2 regions of the Pectobacterium atrosepticum genome follow, and region 2 is predicted to be linked to the other one. Evidence: predicted binding sites of a transcription regulator. Region 2 holds the regulator's gene; the other holds the start of a gene.
What was found. Region 2 encodes ArgR, which controls arginine synthesis, uptake and breakdown. Its sites were predicted from a motif close to ANTGAATAAAAATACANT; they were not measured.

Region 1 (10,068 bases), 200 kb from region 2:
TGAACCGCTGAGGCGGGCAGCGTCAGTTTCCATTCATGTATTTTCTGATGCGCGGAGTTTTGCGGCGTCAGGCGCAGGTACTGGGTGCTGAACTTCACTTCTTCATCATAGCGGTAGTGAGTGAGGTGGTTGATGGTGAGTTTCATAGCGCCTCCAGATAGGTATGACGGATGCTGTCTGCCAGTTCATTGATTTTTATTATGAAATTATTGAGGTAGGTGGGTAAATCCTGAGCCAGAACATCGTCCAGCGTACTGAAGCGTAGCTCGACGTGTAGCAGGTGGGCGAGCCGATGCGGCACTTTGGCACGTTGGCTACCGATGGCTTCCAATTGAAGTACCAGATCGCCGACGCAGGCGTGCAGCGAGCGTGGTACGTCCTCGCGTAAGACCAGCAGCTCAGTGACGGTTTCCGGGCTGATTGGCTGGCGATAGATGCTGTGGTAGGCCTCGCGCGCGCTCACGGCACGCAGCAGGGTATCCAGACGATAATATTCGCGTACGGGATCGGGGTCGTTATGGAGTTGTTGGTGTTTAACATTCAACAACTGTGCAGTCGCACAAGCGCGCTCAATCAGCGTGCCTATGCGGATAAAGCACTGGGCATCATTGCGCAGCAGGGTGCCGAACATCGCGCCACGAAACAGATGAGAGCGCTCTTTTACCCAGTCAAAAAATTCATTAATACCGATGTTATCTACACCCTGATGTCGCAGATTACGAATGTCGATGCGGGTGGTGTTAATACATTCCCAGACCTCGGAGGAAAGGCTGCCGCGCACGGCGTGTGCATTGTTCCATGCCATTTCGATACAGTTGTAGATGCTGCTTGGGTTCTCGCTGTCTAGCGCGAAGAAATTCAGCAGGTTGTTCATGGAAAAGTGGGCGTAGCGTTGCTGAAATAATTCATGAGTCATCGTCAGATTCAGCGGCAACGCCAGATCGTGCTGCTGCTGGCTGTGGCGCGGCATCATCGAGAGTTTGTAGGTGACATCCAGTACGCGGGCGAGGCTCTCTGCCCGCTCCAGATAGCGAGCCATCCAATACAGTTCACTGGCAGTACGGCTTAGCATGATTCGTCCTCCTCCATGACCCAGGTGTCTTTGGTGCCGCCGCCCTGTGAGGAGTTGACGACCAGAGAACCTTCCGTGAGTGCGACGCGCGTAAGGCCGCCGGGAACCAGTCGGATTTCCTCACCGGACAGGGCAAACGGGCGCAGATCGATATGTCGGGGAGCCAAACCATCGTCGATAAACGTTGGGCAGGTGGAGAGCGCTAATGTTTCCTGACCGATATAGTTGTGCGGGTGCGCGAGTAAACGCTGGCGGAACATCTCGATTTCCTGACGTGTCGCCCGCGGGCCGACCAGCATACCGTAACCACCTGCACCGTGAACTTCCTTCACCACCATGCTATCCAGATGGTCGAGCACATAGCGCAGATCTTTGGGGTTGCGACACTGCCAGGTGGGAATGTTGTGAAGAATCGGTTCTTCAGATAGGTAGAAACGGATCATCTCCGGTACATAGGGATAGATCGATTTATCGTCGGCGACACCGGTGCCGACAGCATTCGCCAGTACGACGCCGCCCGCACGATACACGGACAACAGGCCGGGCACGCCGAGCATCGAATCCGCACGAAACGCTAGCGGATCGAGGAAGGCATCGTCCACGCGGCGATAAATTACATCTACCTGACACGGGCCTTCCGTGGTGCGCATATATACCGCCCCTTCTTTCACGAACAAGTCCGCACTTTCTACCAGTTCGACGCCCATTTGCTGTGCCAGAAAGCTGTGTTCAAAGTAGGCGCTGTTGAAACGGCCCGGTGTCATCACGACCACGGTAGGGTCATCAACCTGCGTGCTTTCGCGCAGGGTCTGTAGCAGATAGCTGGGATAGCGTTCAACAGGGGCGATGTGCTGGCTGGCAAATAAATCCGGGTAGAGCCGCATCATCATTTTGCGGTTTTCCAGCATGTAGGAGACGCCCGATGGAGTGCGCAGGTTGTCTTCCAGCACGTAATAATGACCGTCGCTGTTACGCACCATATCGATCCCGGTGATGTGGGCGTAAATGTTGTTGTGCAGGTTCACACCCTGCATACAGGGTTGATATTGCTCATTCGCCAGCACCTGTTCGCTGGGGATAATACCGGCCTTGAGTATGTGTTGCTGATGGTAAATATCGTAGAGAAACGCGTTTAGAGCCTGTACCCGCTGACGGATGCCGCGATCGAGCAACTGCCATTCGTGGGCAGGAATAATGCGCGGCACGCTATCGAAAGGTATTAAGCGCTCGGTGCCCCCTTCCTCGCCATAAACGTTAAACGTAATACCCACGCGGTGAAACAGCAGTTCCGCCTGCTCCTTCTTCTGCTTAATGGCCTGCTGGTCGGTTTGCTGGAGCCATTGCCAATAGGAATTGTAGTGTTGACGTTGTTTGCCTTGCGACGAGAGCATCTCGTCGTAATAAGGCGCAGATGGAAGTTTCATTTTTATCATTGTCATCCCCAGGCATCACGCTTAATAGCGATAATAGGACAATGCATAAAATGCGCCATTTTGGAAAAAGCGTGATGTAGTCAGGATGGTGCCCGGTTTTTTCCTCTAATTGGTGCGTAGCAAGGCGAGTTTGCACTGAGGGGGGAGAATAAAGGCGCTGGAAATCAGCAAGACGCAACCATAATGGTGCGTCTTGATAAGGGGACGATCAATGATGGTGCTTAGCGGCGAACGGCAATCGCTTCGATTTCGATCTTCACGTCTTTCGGCAAGCGTGCGACTTCAACGCAAGAGCGAGCCGGGAATGGTGCGCCGTGTTCGTTGAAGAACGCTTCATACGCGGTATTCACAAGGGTGAAGTCATGCAGGTCTTTCACGAATACGGTGGTTTTCACGATATCGGAAACTTTCAGGCCAGCGGCTTCGACAATGGCCTGAACGTTTTCCAGTGACTGGCGTGTCTGGGCGGTGATGTTGTCAGCGACCAGGCCGCTTTTCGGGTTTACCGGAATCTGGCCGGAAGTGATGATCATGCTGCCAAGATCGACGCCCTGAACATAAGGGCCGATAGCGGCAGGGGCGTGCTCAGTGCTGATAGTGCGTGACATGGTATCTCCTTGATGGGGGCGTAAAAGGAACGCAGACGCAGCCATTATTCAAAAAAGCCCCGTGACAGGCAATGTCCATTACGGGGCAAAGCAGAAAACTAGCTATCTTGCAGCACAGCCTGACGCTCAAATTCTTTCTCACAGTACTTACATTTCAGGTGAACGTCACCATCGCGCTGCTTAACGCTGAATGACGACGAAACCGGTTCGCTGCGACTGATGCAGTTACTGTTCGGGCAGATGAGCACACCGGTAATGTGATCAGGCAGCGTCGGCACCAGCTTGCGCACCACGTCATACCCATCGATCTGATTGACGGTAGCCTGCGGCGCATAGATTGCCAACTGATTCGCCTGCTGCTCGGTCAGAAATATGTTCTCGATCTTGATCAGATCTTTGCGCCCAAGGTGGTTGGATGGCAAATTCAGGCCGATGGTGATGCGCTGGTCAGTTGCGGTCAGTTTAAACAGCGTCAGCAGCTTAAAACCCACCTGTGCGGGAATGTGGTCGATCACCGTGCCACGTTTGATCGCTTCAACCTGTAATTTATTATCGTGTGTCATGATGGTTTCTTCCTCTTACAGAACCAGTTCGCGATTCAGGACCAGCGCCAGCAGTGCCTGACGGGCGTAAATACCGTTGCCCGCCTGTTGGAAATAATAGGCATAGGGCGTGGTATCCACATCAATGGTGATCTCATCGACGCGCGGCAGCGGGTGCAGCACTTTCAAATTCGGGCGGGCGTTGTCCAAGTCGGCAGCACGCAGGACAAACTGGGATTTGATGTTGATGTATTCGGACGGATCCAGACGCTCTTTCTGGACGCGCGTCATGTACAGAATATCCAGCTCACCCACGACTTCGTCGATGCTGTTGTGCAGGCTGTAAGCAATGTTCTTCTCTTTCAGCATGCTCAGAATGTAGTCCGGCATGGCCAACGCGTCTGGAGCGATGAAGTAGAAGCGGTTGCCTTCGAACTTCGCCAGCGCCTGCGTGAGTGAATGCACGGTACGGCCATATTTCAAATCACCGACCATCGCGATGTTGATGTTGTTCAGTCGGCCTTGCGTTTCCTGAATGGTGAACAGATCGAGCAGCGTTTGCGTCGGGTGCTGGTTCGCACCATCACCCGCGTTCAGCACGGGAATACCGCCGGAAAACTCGGTAGCAAGGCGGGACGCGCCTTCCTGTGGATGACGCATCACGATGGCATCAACATATTGGCTGATGACGGAGATTGTGTCGGCCAGCGTTTCGCCCTTTTTCCCCAGCGAGGTGTTGTTGCTGTCGGCGAAACCGACGACGGATGCTCCTAAGCGATGCATCGCGGTTTCAAAGGATAAACGCGTCCGTGTGGAGGCTTCGAAGAAGCAGCTGGCAATCACTTTATGTTTTAACAGCTCAGGCTGGGGCTTGGCTTTCAGACTGGCAGCGACATTCAGCGCCAGTTCCAAATCTTCCCGGCTGAGATCGTTAATCGAAATGATATGTTTTTGATAGAGCGGATTGACCATGTTGTCTTTCTCCTAACGAGTAAACAGGAAATGTCGTATCTGGCTGCCCGAACGGTGGGCAAAAAAAAGCCCCTCATTGAGGGGCTTTCTTAATTGATCGATTGAGCGACGGAAAGGAAAACGCTGTCTGGCTGCCAGATGGCAGTTGTGGTTGAGAACCAACATAAGCAGCGGATTTTTTGGTGTAACGGTGCATGACCCCTCCCGGCAAACTGTCGGGAATTATACGCGCCGATTAGGCTATTTCAAGCAGAAAACGTGGTTTTTTACGCATCGCAATCGGTTGCTTAGCGAATGCACTATGCATGACAGTCGTAGACGGGAGAAGTGCGGTTAAGAAGAGTGATGAGCAGTTCACTGTTTCGGATTAACGCGCTGGCGGGTGCCACATTTGGAGAGTATAAGGATTATAAAACAGGGTTTCATTTTTTATATCAACGAGGTTTTTATGATTACTGGCAATGTCCACCACCTTGACTTGGTTCCTTATCTTCCAGCCAAACTGCGTGAAGCGATTGAATACGTGAAGCAAAACATCACGGCAGACACGCCGTTGGGTAAGCATGATATCGAGGGCAATAGCGTGTTTGTGCTGATCTCCAACGACAGCACGGACCTGCTGGAAAAACGTCGTGCCGAATATCACGCCAAGTATCTGGACATTCAGATTGTGTTGTCCGGTGTGGAAGGGATGACGTTCAGCAACCTGCCTGCGGGCAAGCCAGATACTGATTGGTTGGCGGATAAAGATATTGCTTTTCTGCCTGCAGGCGAACAGGAAAAGCTGTTTGTGATGCAGGAAGGGGATTTTGTCGTCTTCTTCCCAGGAGAAGTGCACAAGCCGCTGTGTGCCGTTGGTGAACCCGCGCACGTGCGCAAAGCTGTGGTGAAAATCGACGCGTCGCTGGTGGTGTAAACCGGCAGAAAAATATCCCTCCCCACGCAGGGGAGGGAAGCAAACCTTAATCCTGCGCCAGCGTGGCGACCATCACCGCTTTGATGGTGTGCATGCGGTTTTCCGCCTGATCGAACACGATACTGTGCGCGGATTCAAAGACTTCGTCAGTGACTTCCATTCCACCGTGCAGACCATACTGTTCCGCCATTTGCTGACCCATGGTTGTCTGGTCATCATGGAACGCAGGCAGGCAGTGCAGGAACTTCACCTGCGGATTGCCCGTTGCAGCGATCATCGCCATGTTCACCTGATACGGTTTCAGCAGCGCGATACGCTCTTTCCAAGTCTCTTTAGGTTCTCCCATAGAAACCCAGACGTCAGTATAGATGAAATCCGCACCCGCAACGCCTGCGGCGATATCTTCCGTCAGCGTGATGCTGCCGCCAGTTTGTTTTGCCGCCGCCTGACACTCAGCCACCAGACCGGCATCCGGCCAGCAGGCTTTTGGCGCAACAAGACGTAAATCCAACCCGGTCAGCGCCGCCGCTTCCAGCATGGTGTTACCCATATTGTTGCGCGCATCGCCGACGTAGACGAGCGTCATATCTGACAGCGCTTTACCCGGTAAATACTCCTGCATTGTCAGCAAATCTGCCAGCAACTGCGTGGGATGGAATTCATTTGTCAGCCCATTCCAAACTGGAACGCCCGCATATTGCGCCAGCGTCTCGACAATTTGCTGGCCGTAGCCGCGATACTGAATGCCGTCGTACATTCTTCCCAGTACGCGCGCGGTATCTTTGATGGATTCTTTATGACCGATTTGGCTGCCGCTCGGGCCGAGATAGGTCACTTGCGCGCCCTGATCGTATGCAGCAACTTCGAAAGAGCAGCGAGTACGAGTCGAATCTTTTTCGAAGATGAGTGCGATGTTCTTACCTTGCAGGCGGCGGGTTTCAATCCCGTTTTTTTTATCAGCCTTCAGTTTCGTTGACAGGGCTAAAAGATGGGCAATTTCTGCGGGCGTAAAATCCATTAACCTTAAAAAATGACGCTTATAGAACGGTTGCATGATGTACTTCTCCATGTGATCCAATAGCATTGATTGAATTAAAATTCACTTTATATGTGTAATTATTCAAATTCAAGTGGTGATATCAAACTTTGTGGTGGAGCAAGCCGCAGGGCTGTGGGACAATAAGTAATATTACGTCGATTAATGAGGACTGAGGCATGGCAAACCGCGAATTACTGGAAGAGCAACGGGAAGAGACACGCCTGATCATCGAAGAACTGCTGGATGATGGCAGCGATCCTGACGCGCTCTATACCATTGAACACCATTTCTCTGCTGAGAAGTTTGAAGTGTTGGAAAAAGTCGCTGTAGAAGCCTTCAAGCTGGGCTATGAAATGACGGATGCAGAAGAACTGGAAGTAGAAGAGGGCGTGTTGCTGATGTGCTGCGATGCTATCAGTGAAGTGGCGCTGAAGGCGGAACTGATCGACGCACAGGTAGAACAGCTGCTGGCGCTGGCAGAACGCCACGGTGTGCATTACGACGGTTGGGGCACCTACTTCGAAGACCCAGATGGTGAAGGCGAAGAAGAAGGCGATGATGAAGATTTTTATGATGAAGATGATGACGGCAAACGCCACTAATCATTGAGCTTGAACCCAGCCTCACTGAACGCCGCAGGAATACCCTGCGGCGTTTTTTTGGTTTTTTTACTTGATTGTCATGCCGATAGCTTAAGCGTGGGTTTAGGGGAAACACGGTGATGAGGTTCCCGTAGGGACACCTCGCACCGTGGTCGCCCCGGTATCTCGAACCTGAAACAATCGATACTACTTTTACAGCACCTTCAGCATCGTCACTTCACAATCGGTATGGCCCGTGTTGCCCATTGAATGGGGAATAGGATCGAAGCCCAGAGACTCATACAGCCGAATCGCGCTGGTCAGGTGGCCGGTTGTTTCCAGATAGCAACGGCGAAAGCCATGCTGACGAGCAAAATCAAGTGCCTGTATCGCTAACTGACGTGCTAGCCCTTTGCCTCGTACGACGGGTAGGAAATACATTTTCTGTAATTCACACACATCCTCTTCGCCCGCGACCAGTGGCGCAATACCGCCGCCTCCAACTATGTGGCCCTCATATTCAACCACCCAATAGGCGCTTTTCGGCTGGCTATACAGAGCAAACAACGCGTCCAGATTGGGATCGGAAACGGTATAGCCTTTGTCGGCCGTCAAACCAAATTCGGCAGAAACTTGGCGGATGACCTGAGCGATAGCGGCATCATCCTGCGCGGTGATTGGGCGTACCTGAAGATTGGCGGAGGTCGCGGTTGTCATAATACGTACTCTTGTTCTTACGGTTGACGAGGGTAATGATCTTGGCCGATTGTAATACCATTACAGACCACATTGATGCAACGTCTATACCCGTCATACTTCATGTTGCCTCCGTGTTGGTTTCTCTATTCCTTGTAATTCATAAGTATATGAATTTGTTTAATTGCTGTTAACTTTTATTGTTGTCATTAACAGGACATGCTTAAATGAGCCGCTTTTTGTATGCCAATAACGTATCGAATAATACGTTTTATACTCCAAATAATTCGAGTTGCAGGAAGGCGGCAAGAGAGGGAGTCCCGATGAGCTTACTCAGGTAAGTGATTCGGGTGAGTGAACGCAGCCAACGCACATGCAGCTTGAAGTATTACGAGTATATGAGGCTTATTTCTTTTAGGATTAAAGGGTTATGACAATCAATACTTCAGAAAATAGCACGCAGCATCGCGTGCAGTTTCACGGTAAGGCTGGGGAATATTTTGCAATTTGGCTGGTGAATGCGTTATTAACGGTCATCACTCTGGGTATTTATTCTGCCTGGGCCACCGTGCGCCGCCGCCGTTATTTTTATGGTAATACGGAAATTAACGGTGATCGTTTTGATTACCACGCGCAGCCTATTCAGATCCTTAAAGGACGCTTGCTGGTTATCGGCAGCCTTATTCTGTTTTATATCGTAATGATGGTGTCACCTACGCTGGGGACGATTCTCGCGTTGGCATTTGCGGCACTTATTCCGGTTCTGGTGATCCGCAACTGGCGCTATGACGCCATTATGTCCAGCTACCGTGGCATCCGTTTTAATTATCATTGCCAGACGGGCCGTGCATATTGGGTATTATTGCTTTGCCCTATCCTGCTGTTGCTGGCTTTTTATATCGCTCTGGTTGTTGTTGTCATGATCGGTATGCAGAGCAATAGCCCCATTCTGATTGGGTTCATTGCGCTGGCAATTGCTATTCCAGGGTTTGCTGCGGTAAATGGCATCATGAAAATGATGCAGCTCGATTTCTATGTGAATAACCTATTCTTCGGCAAAACAGCATTTAAAGCAGAATTGACGAAAGCGGTGTTTATTAAGTTCTCCCTGATTAGCCTGCTGATTTTTGTTCCTTTCCTGATCGCGGCGCTGTCATTCATGAGCTCGTTCTTTTTCACGTTGTTCCAAACGATGATGATGGGCGGTGGAAATGAAGAACTTGTACTAATGATGCTGCTGAGCAATGTCTTTAATTTTATTATGATGATCATTGTGACGTTGCTGGGCGTGCTGGTTTCCAGCAGCTATCTGGTCGTCGCACAGCGCAATTATCTGTTTAACCAGACGTCGCTGAACGGTGGGGTGAAACTGCACTCTTCCATGCAAACGATGTCTTACATGGGGCTGCTGATAACCAATAGCCTGATCACTATTTTCTCTTTGGGTTGGGCAGCTCCGGTGGCAGAGATTCGTCATGCACGCTATCTCGCGAATGCAACTGCGGTTGAAGGCGATCTGGCACTGCTGCACGTTCAGGCACACCAAGACACAGCAAACAGCGCACTGGCCGAAGAAGCGGTACAAGCCCTCGATTTGGGTGTTGGCCTTTAAGTTATAAGGCAGGAATATGAATATTGAGGGGCATTATCAATACCCCGGATTGGCGGCCCGCGTGGCCGCTTCTCTTCATTTAACGGACAACGGTTCGACGATGGTGCTGAACACCGGATCATCGAACACGACATTTGCGTTGGAGCAGGTCACGGTTTCCGATGCGCTGGGCTCCATTCCTCTGACGCTAACATTTCCTGACGGCGGCCGTTTTGTGCCTGCCGACGATCCCACCTTTCGCGCGTGGTATTCTGCGCGGCGTCGACCGGGGCTTGTCCATCGCCTGGAACGCCATAAGCGTGGCGTCATTCTCACGCTATTTGCCACGATTTTGATAGTCATAAACTACGTTTACGTGGTGCTGCCTTGGGCGAGTTCCACGCTGGCGCTACGCATTCCTACCGCTATCGAACAGCAACTGGGACAAAATACGCTGAAGCTATTGCGGCACAGTGATTTTAAGCCTTCCAAGCTGCCTATTGAACGCCAGCAAGAGATGCAAACTCTGTTTCAACAGGTTATGCCTGCTGACATGCGGGAAGATAAAACGCCGTTGCGTCTGGAGATCATGTCTGCGCCTATCGGGCCGAATGCCTT
Region 2 (10,068 bases):
TTTTTTTCTTTGGCGTTGAGCCCATGCGTTCTGTCACGGGCAATCAATGTATCTTGTCGCTGTTTCAACAGCTGATCGTAGAGTTCTGCCAGACTGATTCTGAACTTCTCGTCTAGCTCTTCCTCTTCGATCATATGGTTCCATGAAGCCATGGTTTCAAGTTGCTTGCGGTATTTGCTGTCACGATATTTTTCCAACAGCAGACCCATATTCATACCAGGGCTGGCGTTGCAGGTTTTCACCAAATCCTGAAACAGTGATAAACCGGCAACTTTGTCTTCTTCAATGCCCTCTAGCGCGAGGTCAGGAACCTCTGCTGCCAGTCTCGGGTTTTGTACTAAAAGTCCTACAAGTATACGCATAGTTGTGACTTTTAGTTGTGGCTGCTGGTAGGATTGAGCCTGATCTGCCACTTTGGGCAGCAGTCTGTCCAACTGACTGTCGTCTAAAATCCCCAGCTTGTTGCCGAGCTGCTGGCGTAAATACAGCCGCAGCGTTTCTCCCGGAACTTGGCCTATTAGCGGTAATGCCAGCGTACTTAGCTTCGTACGACCATCGGGTGAGCTCATATCCACCTGCTGTTGCAGTGTCTCAAACAGAAACTGCGACAGCGGGAGAGCGTGTTCCATGCGCTGCTCAAATACTGCTTTGCCTTCTTTACGCACCAGCGTGTCGGGATCTTCACCGTCTGGCAGGAACATAAAGCGTAACTGACGACCATCGTTCAAATAGGGTAGCGCAGTTTCCAGCGCGCGCCATGCCGCTTCGCGTCCGGCACGGTCTCCGTCGTAACAACACACCACCAGGTCTGTGGCGCGAAATAGTAACTGAATGTGATCGGCTGTCGTGGAGGTGCCCAGCGAGGCCACCGCATAATCAATACCAAACTGTGCCAGCGCCACCACATCCATATAGCCCTCAACAACCAACAATCGCTTGAGTTCTGGATGGTTTTGCTGTGCTTCATACAGGCCGTACAGTTGGCGACCTTTATGAAAAATCTCTGTTTCGGGCGAGTTAAGGTACTTTGGGGTACCGTCGCCTAATACGCGTCCGCCGAAGGCTATTACTCGACCCCGTTTGTCGCGGATGGGGAACATCACACGCTCGCGGAAGCGGTCATACGTTCGACCCTGATCGTTAGTCACCAGCATGCCGGCATCGTTCAATGTGCTGCGATCGTCATTATTGCGGCCAAAGCGTTTTAAAACGTTATCCCAGCCGGGCGGAGCGAAACCAATCGCAAAATGGCTGATAACTTCTGCACTTAAACCGCGCTGTTGCAGATATTGCAACGCTGATGTTCCGATCGATTGGCTCAGTGCTTGCTGATAGAACCCGCTAAGCTGTCCCATCAATTCGTACAGACTTTGCCGTTGGTGACGCTCTAACTGGGTTGGGCCCGTGCCAGTTTCATAAGGCACTTCGAGACCGTATTGTGTGGCCAGTTCTTCAATGGTTTCAACGAATTCGAGACGATCGTAATTCATCAAAAAGTCAATGGCGTTGCCGTGTGCGCCACAGCCAAAACAGTGATAGAACTGTTTGTCACCGTTTACGGTGAATGAGGGGGTTTTTTCGTGATGGAACGGACAACACGCATGGTAGTTTTTTCCCTGCTTTTTCAGTTTGACGCGCGCGTCAATGAGATCGACGATGTCGGTGCGAGCCAGCAGGTCATTAATAAATACGCGTGGAATTCGTCCAGCCATAAGCCCCTAGTGTATACCTTTCTGTAACGTGGCTACATTGGATATAGCTTATAAACGACAACAAGCCGCGCTTCCTTACGGAAAGCACGGCCTTCGTATGCAACTGCTAAGTCTGCGGATTAATCACGCGTTGGAGGGAAACCCTCCTGAAAATTAATACAGACGAGTGCGGCGTGCGTTTTCTCGAGCCAATTTCTTCGCGTGACGTTTCACTGCAGAAGCTTTGGCGCGCTTACGTTCGGTCGTTGGTTTTTCATAAAACTCACGACGACGAACTTCAGCCAGAACGCCCGCTTTTTCACAGGAACGTTTGAAGCGACGTAGAGCTACGTCGAACGGCTCGTTTTCACGTACTTTAATTACCGGCATGTGCCTCTCACCTCAATAAATTCGGTTTGCCGCTGGCCTTGTGCCAGCCTTTTCAAAATGGTGCGGAATTCTACTGCAAACGTGACGCCTTTGTAAAGCATTGCGGTGATCATAAAACACCCAGCCGCGGCCAGCGCAGAAATCAGGTCGCTTATGGTAGACTATCCGCAGTTTGAAGCAAGCGGCATTTAACGAATTCTCGTATCGTCACCAAAGTAGGAACAGTAATGCGCGTATTGGGTATCGAAACATCCTGTGATGAAACCGGAGTGGCTATTTATGACACGGAGGCGGGTTTACTCGCCAATCAGCTATACAGTCAGGTCAAATTACATGCTGATTACGGTGGCGTCGTGCCTGAGCTCGCCTCACGCGATCACGTGCGCAAAACGGTTCCTTTGATTCAGGCAGCGCTGCGTGAAGCTGGGTTACAGGCTGACGATATCGATGGTGTGGCTTACACCGCCGGCCCTGGTTTGGTTGGCGCGTTATTGGTGGGGGCGACAGTCGGCAGGTCGTTGGCGTTCGCTTGGGAGGTGCCAGCGGTCCCTGTGCACCATATGGAAGGGCATTTGCTGGCGCCGATGCTGGAAGATAATCCTCCAGCGTTTCCCTTCGTAGCGCTGCTGGTTTCTGGTGGTCATACGCAGCTCATCAGCGTGACAGGCATTGGCGAATACCGCTTGCTGGGTGAGTCGGTTGACGATGCGGCGGGTGAAGCGTTTGATAAAACGGCGAAGTTGCTGGGATTGGATTATCCCGGTGGTCCAATGCTGTCGAAAATGGCGCAGGCAGGTGATTCCCAACGCTTTACCTTTCCGCGTCCGATGACCGATCGTCCGGGGTTAGATTTCAGCTTTTCCGGGCTAAAAACGTTTGCTGCGAATACGATCCGTAGCAACGGTGATGACGATCAAACGCGTGCCGATATTGCGCGTGCCTTTGAGGATGCCGTCGTGGATACGCTGGCCATCAAGTGTCGTCGTGCGTTGGATGATACGGGCTTTAAACGACTGGTCATGGCCGGTGGTGTAAGCGCCAATCGAACATTGCGTCAGCGCTTAGGTGAGGTGATGGCAAAACGCGGTGGTGAAGTGTTTTACGCGCGTCCCGAATTCTGCACGGATAATGGCGCGATGATTGCCTATGCGGGCAGCGTACGTCTACTTCATGGTGCGAGCCAGACGCTGGGCGTATCTGTTCGTCCACGTTGGCCGTTGGCTGATTTGCCTGCGGTGTAGTCCGATTGGTACTCGCTACGTGTAGCGGGTCTACACGTAGCAAGGAAAAGGTAGCAAAGAACGAGTAACAAAAAACGGCAGCGGACGAGCGGAATTACAGCTCTTGTTCGAATAGCACCAGAATCGCTTCGTAAAGTTGTTTGACGCTGAAGCCTCTTGCCGGGGTGGTGAAGATGGTGTCATCACCTGCGATGGTGCCAAGAATACCCTCTGACTTCCCTAGTGAGTCCAGCAGACGAGCAATGAGCTGCGCGGCTCCTGGGCTGGTATGGATCACGACGACTGCATCGTTGTAGTCCACGTCCAGCACAAGGTTTTTTAGTGGGCTGGATGTGGTAGGGACGCCGAGTTCAGCAGGGAGGCAATACACCATTTCCATTTTGGCATTGCGTGTGCGCACCGCACCAAATTTCGTTAGCATGCGTGACACTTTGGATTGATTGATATTTTCAAATCCTTCGTCTTGCAATGCGTGAACAATTTCACTTTGAGAGCTGAACTTTTCTTCTTTTAACAACGCTTTGAACGCTTTAACGAGATCTTCTTGTTTTGTCGAATTTCGCATTCTGCACCGGATTAATTGTTATGGTTAATCTCTCTATTATGCAGTTGTGTGAATTTTTATGCAATTAAATTGCGTATAATTCCAGTCTATTTCCCCATATATGCGCTAGTCGCTGTTTTCAAAAAAATTCAGCTTTCCGGATAGTCCGAAAAATGCGTCCTGAGTCACATAAAAGTAAAGGAAATGTTATCAGAATGATGTTGTTTGGACGCCATTGATCGGTGTAATGTAGCCCACTGGTTAAACGCACGTGAATGAACACCACGTTATAGCTCAATAGCTTATTAACTTTACTTACCTTTCAAACGAATGGTCGTTTTTGGTTTATTATTAGAGACATAGCGAATTTTTTTGTCTCTCGTTCATTTGTAGAAAGATAAGTAGATTGGTTTTATCCCCACTTTTATATTCTGTTTATAACCAAATGAATTCACGGCACTTTTTTATTTTACGATAATAAGGAGTTTAGGATGAAAGTTGCAGTTCTCGGAGCAGCAGGTGGTATCGGTCAGGCACTCGCACTCCTCCTCAAAACCCAGCTTCCTTCAGGTTCAGAACTATCCCTCTACGATATCGCTCCGGTAACGCCGGGTGTTGCCGTCGATCTGAGCCATATTCCTACAGCAGTGAAGATCAAAGGCTATAGCGGTGAAGATGCTAAACCGGCGCTTGCTGGTGCGGATATCGTGCTGATTTCTGCCGGTGTGGCACGTAAACCTGGCATGGATCGTTCCGATCTGTTCAACGTCAATGCTGGCATTGTACGTAACCTGGTTGAGCAAATCGCGATTACCTGCCCGAAAGCCTGTATCGGTATAATCACCAACCCAGTGAACACGACCGTTGCCATCGCAGCAGAAGTGCTGAAAAAAGCAGGCGTGTATGACAAAAACAAACTGTTCGGTGTAACTACGCTGGATATCATCCGTTCCAACACGTTTGTTGCTGAATTGAAAGGCAAGCAGCCGCAGGATATTAACGTGCCGGTTATCGGCGGGCACTCTGGCGTGACAATTCTGCCTCTGCTGTCTCAGGTTTCAGGCATCAGCTTCAGCGAGCAGGAAGTGGCCGATCTGACCAAACGTATCCAGAATGCGGGCACCGAGGTTGTTGAAGCCAAAGCAGGTGGCGGATCGGCAACGCTGTCTATGGGTCAAGCCGCTGCGCGTTTTGGTCTGTCTCTGGTCCGCGCGCTGCAAGGCGAAAACGGTGTGGTGGAATGTGCATACGTTGAAAGTGACGGCAAACATGCGCGCTTCTTTGCTCAACCAATTCTGTTAGGTAAAGATGGCGTCGCTGAGCGTAAAGACATCGGCACATTAAGTGCTTTTGAGCAAAACGCGCTTAGCAGCATGCTGGATACGCTGAAGCAGGATATTGAGTTAGGCGAGACGTTCATCAAGTAATTGATTACCCGTCATACTTCAAGCTGCATGTGCGTTGGCAATACTTGGCTCATTTCTGAGCCTCGCCCTAGAGGGCCTCGCTCACCCCAGTCACTTACTTATGTAAGCTCCTGGGGACTCTCTGCGTCGCAGCCAGCCTGCAACTCGAATTATTTAGGGTATTATTGAATGTTAATAATACGCAGAATAAAAAGCCGGAGATGTCTATCTCCGGCTTTTCTTTTTTAATCGGGGCGGATGAGTTTTTTTCTATCGATAAGCTCATTGGTTTCTGGATTGTAGTACCTGCTTGGCCAAATCTCTGATGGGTGAATACTCAGCGCATCGGCGATAAGCCATTCTCCCTTGGGCCAAGGGCGCGAGAGCGCGTTGGCTAGCGTAGATGAGCTTAATCCGGCCGCTCGCGATACCGCCGCCAGCGTCGTATTTTTCTTGCGCAGTGCAGCAATGATATCAGCGGGATGCCAGTCTTGTTTCCTTAAAATCATATTCCTTCCCTTATTTGCTATAAGACGACTGTAGATTAGTGGTATAAATAACGGATGTTAGTTATATGCCGGACTAACATGACATTATTATTTGGAAATAATATAGCATTAATTTTTCTTAAAACTCTCAATTAATTTCCAAATAAGCGCGTTTTTGTTAGGGATGGCACTATCAGGATGAATGGCAATGAAAAAAGAGTGGTTTGCTACCAGCGAATTGGTTGGAGTAGGCGGCCTTCCGAAATCAAGACAAGGATTGAATAAGCGCGCCCGCGAGGATGGATGGGAGAAGCGTCGCCGTAAAGGTGTCCAAGGAAGAGGAGTGGAGTACTTAATTCACAGCTTGCCGGATACGGTAAAAAAGTCCCTATTACTCGAAATCGAGCCTTCCGCCTACTCGGCGAAACAGCCTGCAGCGCTAGCTGTATGGATGCAAATTTATCAGCAACTATCTGAAAAAGAAAGAGATGAGCTAATCGCTTATATTCTGCGAATCGGGGTGTCCGCCACGCTGAGCCAGTTAGGCATCACTCCGTCGGATGAGGAACCTGTCTCATCAATGGTGATTGACTGATTCCGCTGCTGGCGATCTCTTCGATCGTTAATCGCAGCGATGAGAAGGAACCTGTATTTTCTTTCGCTTTGTAGGTCTGTTCTGGTCGCGATGTTTTGGCATCGCGTTGGACTTCATCATTTCTTCTATTGCTTAGATGTGTCGGTAACGTGTAAAAGTTAGCGGTTTAGGTAATTATAGTCTACTATATGGAAACTTTTAGGTGAATTGACGCAATGCCTGTTCAAAACAAACAAGGGAGTGACGAGTATGGACAAAGAATGGTTTGCAACAAGTGAGTTGGTTGGCGTAGGTGGGTTGCCTAAGTCACCACAGGGACTGAATAAACGGGCACGAGACGACGGTTGGGAAAAACGCAGGCGGAAAGGGATTCAAGGACGTGGCGTAGAATACTCTATTCGCAGTTTGCCCAATGAGGTCAGGAATTCTCTGTTAGTGAAAGAGAATCCTCCAACAGAATATTATCGTATCGATAATGAGCCGACGCTGCTGTCATCATGGGTGCATATTTTCCATCAGCTATCCGTTGATGAACGAGCTCGACTGATTAATTTCATCTTGCGTGAAGGAACAATAGCGATGTTGTCTCGGCTGGATGATGTCACAATCGATCAGACTGCCTAGTCTGTCGAGCAAGTAGCGCTGCCGGGCAGCGCTACTCAGGCAATAACCAACGTTCTTGTCAGATAAAAATCTAACACCATGCTAGAAATCGCGCTGTACGGCTAAGTGGGCGAGTCCTTCAAGTGCCATACGGTATGGCGTTTTCGGTAGCAGTTGTAGCGCGTTGATCGCTTTATCTGCCTCTTCTTCGGCACGTTGACGCGTGTAATCAAGTGAACCGCATTGCTGCATCGCGGCAAGAATAGGCTCCAGCAGGTGACGCCCGTTTCCTTCTTCAATCGCCTGACGAATTAGCGAACTCTGTTCCGCATTACCCTGACGCATAGCGTGTAACAGTGGTAGCGTTGGCTTGCCTTCATTGAGGTCATCGCCCGTGTTTTTGCCCAACGTTTTACCGTCTGCACTGTAGTCAAGCAGATCGTCAATTAACTGGAACGCGGTGCCAAGATAGCGTCCATAGTCCTGAAGTGCTTTTTCTTGCTCTGGCGTAGCGCCTGCAAGGATGGATGAGGATTGAGCTGCGGCTTCAAATAAACGCGCCGTTTTGCTGTAAATGACGCGCATATAACTTTCTTCTGTGATATCCGGGTCGTTGCAATTCATTAACTGCAAGACCTCCCCTTCAGCAATCACGTTGACTGCTTCTGACATCAGTGCCAGCACGCGTAAGGATTCGAGGCTGGTCATCATCTGGAAGGCGCGGGTATAGATAAAGTCCCCAACCAGCACGCTCGCCGCGTTGCCGAAGGCCGCATTCGCTGTCGCTTTACCTCGGCGCATGTCGGATTCATCTACCACATCATCATGCAGCAGCGTTGCGGTATGGATAAATTCGATCAGTGCGGCGACGGTGACGTGTTTATCACCGTTATAGGCAAGGGCTCTGGCTGCAAGCACAGCAATCATTGGACGTATACGTTTCCCACCACCGCTAATGATGTAATGACCAAGCTGGTTGATCAAAACGACGTCGGAATTCAGTTGTTCAAGAATGACTTTATTAACAGCCGCCATATCCTGTGTGGTTAATGTTGTAATTTGTTCTAGATTCATGGTTTGTGCCAACGTATGTCTTCAACACTGCCGTAAGATTGCTGCTGCATATCGGCAAGACGAAACTGATTGCGCCGATTGTACTTGAAAAATGAGAGAGATAAACGGCAGTTCATACGTTGTATTCTTTTTCTTCACATCCGTTGATTATGCACTTGTCATCCTCAGTATTTTTGCGTAGAATTCGCGCCCTATTATGAATATTTATAGCGCGCTCTGAAACCTATTAACGGGTGCGCGGAAAGCGGAGTTTTATATGTACGCAGTTTTCCAAAGTGGTGGTAAACAACACCGAGTAAGCGAAGGGCAAACCGTTCGCTTGGAAAAGCTGGACATCGCAACTGGTGAAGCCGTTGAGTTTGACCTAGTTCTGATGGTTGCCAACGGTGAAGAAATCAAAATCGGCGTTCCTTACGTTGATGGCGGTAAAATCAAAGCTGAAGTTGTTGCTCATGGTCGTGGCGAAAAAGTGAAGATCGTTAAGTTCCGTCGCCGTAAACACTACCGTAAGCAAGCAGGCCATCGTCAGTGGTTCACTGACGTGAAAATTACCGGCATCAGCGCTTAAGACTAGGAGAGCGGATTAAATGGCACACAAGAAAGCTGGCGGTTCAACCCGTAACGGTCGTGACTCTAACGCACAACGTCTGGGCGTAAAACGTTTTGGCGGCGAAAGTGTATTGGCTGGTAACATCATCGTTCGTCAACGTGGCACCAAATTCCACGCAGGAACTAATGTTGGCTGCGGGAAAGACCATACTCTGTTTGCTTTGACTGACGGTAAAGTTCAGTTTGAAGTTAAAGGCCCAAAAAACCGTAAATTTATCAGCATCGTTGCTGAATAATTTTTCGCGTTAGGTCTTACGGATTTAAGCCCCGCAATTCTTTGCGGGGCTTTTTACATTCTGATTCTGAGTAAACCATCTGGATAAGTATGAATACTAAACAACAGACGGGTATCGGTCTCTGTCTGGCGCTTACCACGGCTGTTTGTTGGGGGGCGTTGCCGATAGCCATGAAACAGGTTCTGGTAGTTATGGAGCCTTCTACTATTGTTTGGTATCGCTTTCTTATCGCGTCGATTGGACTCGGCATTATTCTGTCATCCCGTAAGAAGTTACCGCCAATGCGAGTTTTCCGTCATCGGCGTTGGTGGGTTCTGCTGCTGATTGCGACGGCGGGCTTATTAGGTAATTTTGTTTTCTTTAGCTCGTCTCTGCAATATCTGAGTCCGACAGCGTCTCAGGTTATTGGACAGCTTTCCCCAGTTGGTATGATGTTCGCCAGCGTACTAATCCTTAAGGAAAAGATGCGTGGCACGCAGATCATTGGGGCAATCATGCTGATCTGTGGTCTGATTTTATTCTTTAATACCAGCCTGATTGAGATTTTTACCCGGTTAACAGACTACACGCTGGGTGTACTGCTCGGCGTTTGCGCATCGGCAGTATGGGTATCTTATGGTGTAGCGCAGAAAGTCCTGTTACGGCGTCTGACATCGCAGCAGATTCTGTTTCTGCTCTATGTTCTGTGTGTTGTCTTTATCACGCCTTTTGCCAAGCCTGACGTTATTTTCCAGCTTAGCGGGTGGCAGTTTATCTGCCTACTATTCTGCGGCGCGAATACATTGATTGGGTATGGCGCGCTAGCGGAGGCGATGGCTCGCTGGCAAGCGTCACAGGTTAGCGCGGTTATTACCTTGACGCCGCTGTTTACACTGTTGTTTTCTGATTTACTTGCGTTGGGGTGGCCGAGTTTTTTCGCTGCGCCGGTGCTGAACTGGATTGGCTATTTTGGCGCGTTTGTCGTTGTTGCTGGTGCTATGTTTTCCGCTATCGGACACCGTTTCCTCCCCGGAAAAAAAGAACCAGTACCACCATTGATGGCGCAAAAGTAGATTAAGAAAAGCGTATTGCGGCAGGTCACTGCCATCTTTTGACATTTTGCATGCGTTGTTTATTTTTAATACAGATGAAATTATTGAGGCAGGCAGGTACAATCCTGCTCCTTTGCTGGAATGCGTTCTAGTGCGTCAG

Region 1: a site for ArgR is predicted at 6,630-6,647, ahead of argF (ornithine carbamoyltransferase). Genes of this name have one in related genera too.

The regions. Positions count from the first base shown of each region.
Region 1 covers NZ_CP009125.1:431,380-441,447, forward strand. Annotated here, with positions in the region: gene GZ59_RS01975 (transglutaminase family protein) at 1-146, opposite strand, end outside; gene GZ59_RS01980 (alpha-E domain-containing protein) at 143-1,072, opposite strand; gene GZ59_RS01985 (circularly permuted type 2 ATP-grasp protein) at 1,066-2,505, opposite strand; gene ridA (2-iminobutanoate/2-iminopropanoate deaminase) at 2,727-3,113, opposite strand; gene pyrI (aspartate carbamoyltransferase regulatory subunit) at 3,212-3,676, opposite strand; gene pyrB (aspartate carbamoyltransferase) at 3,692-4,627, opposite strand; gene GZ59_RS02005 (NanQ anomerase/TabA/YiaL family protein) at 5,076-5,543, shown strand; gene argF (ornithine carbamoyltransferase) at 5,590-6,597, opposite strand; gene rraB (ribonuclease E inhibitor RraB) at 6,759-7,184, shown strand; gene GZ59_RS02020 (GNAT family N-acetyltransferase) at 7,377-7,880, opposite strand; gene GZ59_RS02025 (YjgN family protein) at 8,290-9,471, shown strand; gene GZ59_RS02030 (M48 family metallopeptidase) at 9,488-10,068, shown strand, end outside.
Region 2 covers NZ_CP009125.1:635,202-645,269, forward strand. Annotated here, with positions in the region: gene dnaG (DNA primase) at 1-1,712, opposite strand, end outside; gene rpsU (30S ribosomal protein S21) at 1,866-2,081, opposite strand; gene tsaD (tRNA (adenosine(37)-N6)-threonylcarbamoyltransferase complex transferase subunit TsaD) at 2,309-3,322, shown strand; gene argR (transcriptional regulator ArgR) at 3,417-3,887, opposite strand; gene mdh (malate dehydrogenase) at 4,358-5,293, shown strand; gene GZ59_RS02860 (helix-turn-helix domain-containing protein) at 5,518-5,781, opposite strand; gene GZ59_RS02865 (DNA-binding protein) at 5,969-6,355, shown strand; gene GZ59_RS02870 (DNA-binding protein) at 6,605-6,979, shown strand; gene ispB (octaprenyl diphosphate synthase) at 7,061-8,032, opposite strand; gene rplU (50S ribosomal protein L21) at 8,289-8,600, shown strand; gene rpmA (50S ribosomal protein L27) at 8,620-8,877, shown strand; gene GZ59_RS02890 (DMT family transporter) at 8,967-9,929, shown strand.